Linked DNA regions of Natranaerobius thermophilus JW/NM-WN-LF. The protein of the gene in region 1 interacts with the protein of each later gene in a pairwise test. Links are inferred from orthologs where the notes say so. Each region holds a gene or a part of one and is shown in the gene's direction. Other genes may lie near its edges.

Evidence for each region. Proteins that work in one complex are often made in the same cells at the same time.
Region 2: the proteins of topA (region 1) and NTHER_RS00760 interact in binary tests that used the Escherichia coli proteins (3 or more experiments, as listed by UniProt). The link is inferred for Natranaerobius thermophilus JW/NM-WN-LF from one-to-one orthologs.

The regions. Positions count from the first base shown.
Region 1 is NC_010718.1:1,451,526-1,454,519, forward strand. Bases 74-2,988 are described here. They hold topA (type I DNA topoisomerase), read left to right. Parts: upstream 74-444; coding sequence 445-2,532; downstream 2,533-2,988. Other genes in these bases: dprA (DNA-processing protein DprA), read left to right, coding at 74-421; trmFO (methylenetetrahydrofolate--tRNA-(uracil(54)-C(5))-methyltransferase (FADH(2)-oxidizing) TrmFO), read left to right, coding at 2,562-2,988. In the rest of the region: more of dprA, read left to right, coding at 1-73; more of trmFO, read left to right, coding at 2,989-2,994. UniProt on the Escherichia coli protein: Releases the supercoiling and torsional tension of DNA, which is introduced during the DNA replication and transcription, by transiently cleaving and rejoining one strand of the DNA duplex.
Region 2 is NC_010718.1:157,639-160,600, forward strand. The notes cover bases 70-2,952. They hold NTHER_RS00760 (YigZ family protein), read left to right. Parts: upstream 70-1,136; coding sequence 1,137-1,769; downstream 1,770-2,952. Other genes in these bases: NTHER_RS00750 (RNA polymerase sigma factor), read right to left, coding at 70-335; NTHER_RS00755 (flavodoxin family protein), read right to left, coding at 385-960; trxB (thioredoxin-disulfide reductase), read left to right, coding at 1,881-2,810; trxA (thioredoxin), read left to right, coding at 2,837-2,952. In the rest of the region: more of NTHER_RS00750, read right to left, coding at 1-69; more of trxA, read left to right, coding at 2,953-2,962.

The DNA.
Region 1 (2,994 bases):
AAGTGGTTTGTCAGAGGGTGTTTTGGTCATTGAAGCTCCTAAAAAAAGTGGGGCTATGATTACAGCTCAATTAGCTTTAGATCAAAATAGAGAAGTTTTTGCTATACCAGGTAATATTAATAATCCATGTAGTCAGGGTTGCAATGCTTTAATTGCTCAAGGTGCTAAAGTGGTTACGGATCCTGATGATATTTTGACAGAATATAATTTAACAGTTAATATGCTTATAGAAGAATCTAAGAACAGACTTTCCTCATCTCAAAAAGCAATTTTGGAAAAAATCCCTTATTATGAAATATCAATTGATGAATTATTGTCTTCAACTAATACTGATAAGGATATTTATACATGTTTATTGGAATTAGAATTAAATGGATGGATAATGCGCAGACTGGGTGGATATGTAATAAGGATAAAATAAGGTCTTTTATGGAGGTGAAGTAATTGGCAAGTAATTTAGTTATAGTTGAATCTCCGGCCAAGGCTCAGACGATTAAAAGATACCTTGGAAAACAATACAAAGTAAAAGCATCAATGGGGCATTTAATAGACCTCCCAAAAAGTCAGATGGGAATAGAAATTAATGAAGTATTCAAGCCAAAATATATAACAATTAGAGGGAAAGGTAAAATTCTCTCAGAGCTTAAAAAAGAGGCCAAAAAAGCCGACAGAGTTTATCTGGCAGGGGACCCTGACCGAGAAGGGGAAGCTATCTGTTGGCACTTGGGGCGAGCTTTAGGAATAGATGAAGATGAACATTGCCGCGTCGAATTTAATGAAATTACTAAGGATGCAATAAAAGCGGCTTTTAAAGAACCAAGAAAAATCGCTTATAACTTAGTTAATGCACAACAGGCTCGACGAGTACTGGACCGGCTTGTTGGTTATAATATTAGTCCCATTTTGTGGAAAAAAGTAAGAAAAGGATTGAGTGCGGGAAGGGTTCAGTCGGTAGCGGTTAGGCTCATTTGCGATAGAGAACAAGAGATCAAAGAATTTGTTCCAGAAGAGTATTGGACCCTGATTGCTCAATTCAGTAAAGATGGAGAAAAATTTGAAGGTAAACTGCAAGAAGTTGACGGCAAAAAAGCTGAGATTCCCAATGAAGAAAGAATGAACGAGATACTATCAAAGTTAGAAAATGCTACGTACAAGGTTCATAAGGTAGAGAAAAAAGAACGCAAAAGAAACCCGAATCCTCCATTCATAACAAGCACATTACAGCAAGACGCATATAGACGATTGGGTTTTTCTGCACGAAGAACTATGAGAACAGCTCAACAATTATATGAAGGTATTAAGGTGTCTGGTGAAGGACATGTGGGTTTAATAACTTATTTAAGAACGGATTCCACTAGGATTAGTCAAAGTGCTTTGACTGCTGCTAAAGAATATATCCTGGAGGAATATGGCGAAGACTACTATCCCGGGAAACCGAGAACGTTTAAAGGTGGCAAAGGATCCCAGGATGCTCACGAGTGTATTCGCCCAACTAGGACGGATTTATCACCTGAAAAAATTAAATCGGCCCTGAGTAATGACCAATTTAAATTGTATAAATTAATTTGGAATCGATTTATTGCAAGTCAGATGGCTCCAGCCAAGTACGATACCGTTGCTGCTGATATTTATGCTGCTGGTACTATGAAGTTTAGGGCTCGAGGTTCTCAACTTAAATTTCCAGGCTTTTTAGCTTTGGGACATGAAGACCAGGATAAAGATGAAATTTTGCCTGAATTAAAACAGGATGATTTGTTAGATTTAGAAGAATTGCAACCTAACCAACACTTTACTCAACCACCGCCTCGATACAGTGAGGCCTCTCTTGTAAAAACTTTAGAAAAAGAAGGTATAGGTCGTCCTAGTACTTATGCACCAATTATAGAAACTATTCAAACAAAGGGGTATGTGATTCAGGAGGAGAAGAGACTATATCCGACTCAACTTGGTGAAATAGTAGTTGAACAACTTAAAGAATTTTTTCCTGATGTATTAGATGTAGATTTTACTGCAGAAGTAGAACAGGGTTTAGATAAAATTGAAGATGGTGAAAAAGACTGGCAAGAGTTCTTATATGAATTCTACGAACCCTTTGAGAAACAAGTAAAAACAGCTGAAGAAGAGATGAAGAAAATTGAACTAGAAGAAGAACAGACGGATGTAGAATGTGAAAAATGTGGTAGTTACATGGTGGTAAAACATGGCCGTTATGGAAAGTTTTTGGCTTGTCCTAATTTTCCTGATTGTAAAAATACCAAATCCTTTGTTAAGGAATTGAATGTAGAATGTCCTAAATGTCAGGGAACTATTGTAGAAAGAAAGAGTAAAAAAGGCAGAAAGTTTTTGGGATGCAATAATTATCCAGACTGTGATTTTATAACTTGGTATAAACCTGTTGAAGGAAAAAAATGCCCTAAATGCGAATCTTTTCTAGTACAGCGCGGTAAAAAGAACAAGTACTACCAGTGTAGTCATCCAGATTGTGATTATTCCGCCGATGCCGTGGAAGAACAAGAAGAGAAACAGAGCTGAACTAACACAGGAGAAGGGAAGGATATACTATGAGATTAACAGTGATAGGTGGTGGACTAGCTGGTTCAGAAGCTGCTTATCAGGCTGCACAACAAGGGGTAACTGTTGACTTGTATGAAATGAGGCCGGTTAAGACCACGGCTGCACATAAAACAGGTGAACTGGCTGAATTAGTATGTAGTAATAGCTTGCGAGCTAAATCCTTGGAAAATGCAGCTGGACTATTAAAAGAGGAGCTGCGAAAATTCGATAGTTTGATTATGAAAGTTGCTGATCAGGTACAAGTTCCTGCCGGTGGAGCTTTGGCTGTTGATAGAGAAGCTTTTAGTCAGAAAGTGACTGAGTATATTGAAAACCATCCGAATATAAATTTAATCACAGAGGAAGTTACAGAAATAAATGAAAGTCAGCCAACTGTTATAGCTACAGGACCTCTAACATCAACATCGTTAACTGAGCGAA
Region 2 (2,962 bases), 1.3 Mb from region 1 along the record:
GTATCTATCAGAACTGTTTCATCATCGGATATAGCTTCAGAAGCCTCTTCTTTTTTTCTACCCTTTTTTCTGTAGTAATCTATCAGGGCATTACGTGCAATAGAATATATCCAGCTTTGAAAATCTTCGGGCTTTTTCAAAGATTTCAAATTTCGTAAAACTTTAAGGAAAATATCAGATACAAGATCCTCTGTTACTTCTTTATTATTTACTCGATAATAAATGTATTGATAAATTTTTGGAAAGAAATAATTGTATAGCTGTTCAAAAGCTTGTTCATTATGACTAGCTTTTGATATTAATTCCGCCAATTGTTGTTTTGACAGCTCCTTCAATTGGAAATCATCCTTTCTTACAAGGAGCTGGCATCATTATAAGACGACACTAATCTATTAAAAGTTGTGCCAACTCCGATACTTTATTTTTTAAGAGTGGTTTATCATTAATTTCACCGGCATAGTCTACCCCGCCCAGGTATAGGCCAGGTCCTAATTTAATGTTAGAGTTTATACAAAAGACCTTAATAATTTCCTGTGCGTTTTCGTAAAATCTCTGTTTATCCATACCTGAGACAGCAATCAGAGAAGCTATTTTGTTATTTGAAGAAGGAATAATAGGTTGTTTTCTAAGATATTTAGCGGCAAAAAAAGGCTGAAATCTATCGATAAGAATTTTTAATTGTCCTGTAATACTTCCAAAATAAATAGGACTTACGAAAACAATCACATCACTTAATTGCACTTTTTTATAAATTTCAAGCATATCATCTTGGATTACACAACGGCTAGTGTTGCTGCAACTTTCACAGCCTGTACAAGGGTAAATATTTAAATCTGATACTTTAATTATATCACAGGTAACTTTATTATTAAGATTTGTAAATTCCTGTTCTAATTTTGATGCTATAATACTAGAATTTCCCGTCTTTCTAGGACTTCCTGAGAAAATAGAGATTTGCATATCCTCTACACCCCCATTTAAAGTATAACGCATGTTATATAATATAAAAAGAATTCTTTTCAGAGAATTAAAGGAAAACATTTTTATATATGGAATATATAAATTAGCATCTCAGACTGACGGAATTCTATCAAAATGTTAAAATTAATTATAATAAAATGAAAAATAAAAGATAGGTGATAAAATTGGTAACGAGTTATAACACAGTAAAATCAAACTCCGAAGTTGAATTATATATTAAGAAATCAAGGTTCATTTCATATGTTGCCCCAGTTGATAGCGAAGAAAAGGCCCAAGAATTTGTAAATACTATTAAGGAACAACACAGTGATGCTACCCACAACGTATACGCCTATCGAGTGGGTTTAAAGTCAGATATAAAGCGTCAAAGTGATGATGGGGAGCCAAGCGGTACTGCCGGTAAACCAGTTTTAGATGTAATAGAAAATCAAAATCTAAAGAATTTGGCAATAGTAGTCACAAGATATTTTGGAGGTATCAAACTAGGGGCTGGTGGATTGGTTAGAGCGTATAGTAACAGTGCTAAAGAGGGTGTAGAACAAGCCGGTATTGTAACAAGGAGTTTACATAGTGAACTTAAAATAGAAGTTGATTACTCACAATTGGGAAAAATTCAAAATGAAATTGGTGAAAGGACAAACTGGCTCTTGAGAAATACAGAATTTATGGAAAAAGTCAGCTTAATGGTAGCAGTTCCAGAAAATCAGGTTCAAGAATTTACAAACTTTGTTGAAAATATGACAGCTGGTCAAGGCCGAATTTGGGAAACAAAACAGTTATACTTGTAAATTGTCGCTTACATATGAATTGAATCGCCTAACTTTTAGCATAGCATTTGACAATAGGAAAAAATACAGTTACAATCAAAATACCCCCAGGGGTATCAGGAGGTGCATGTAATGACGGATCAATTTGATCGGGAAAATATTTATGATGTAGCAATCATTGGTAGTGGCCCCGGAGGTCTGACCGCTGCAATTTACGCCACAAGAGCAGGATTAAAGGTTCTGATGATTGAACGCATGGCTCCAGGAGGACAATTATTAAACACTGAAGAGGTAGATAATTTTCCCGGATTTCCGGACGGAACTACTGGAGTAGAATTGGCACAAAAATTAGAAAAACAAGCCCGAAGGTTCGGGACCGAGCTAAAAATGGGAGAAGTCATTGAAACAAATCTTTCTGGATCTGAAAAAATGATCAAAACAAGAGATGAAGTCTATAAAGCAAAATCTGTAATTATTGCCACAGGTGAAAGCCCTACTGAATTATCGGCTCCTGGGGAACAGAACCTAAAGGGTCGAGGGGTTTCTTATTGTGCTATTTGCGATGGAGCTTTCTTTAAAAACAAAAATGTTGCTGTAGTTGGAGGCGGAGATTCGGCAGTAGAATCTGCTCTTTATCTCAGTAGACTAGCCAGTCAAGTCACTTTAATTCACAGACGGGATCAGTTGAGGGCAGTAGAGTATCTTAAGAAAAGAGCTATTGATTGTGAAAATTTAGAAATAAAATATAATACAGTTGTTAAGGAAATTCAAGGCGAGCAAAAAGTGGAATCTCTATTGGTGGAGGATGTAAACACCCAGGCTCGTGAGACACTAAATTGTCAAGGAATATTTGTTTATGTAGGCGCTCATCCTAATACAGATTTTCTTTCAAATCAATTAGATTTAGAAGATGGCTATTTAGTTACAAGTGAAACAATGGAGACTAATTTGAAGGGTGTTTTTGCTGTTGGTGATGTCAGAAAAAAAGAATTGAGACAGATAGTTACTGCTGTCTCTGATGGAGCAATTGCTGCTTTTCACGCTGAAAAATTATTATCATAATTTTAAAAATGGAAGGAGAGATTAATATGTCAAAAATTTTAGAAGTGAATGATACAAACTTTAAGGAGCAGGTACTGGAAGCTGATAAACCTGTATTAGTTGAGTTTTGGGCTCCTTGGTGCGGTCCATGTAAAATGGTTGCCCCAGTATTA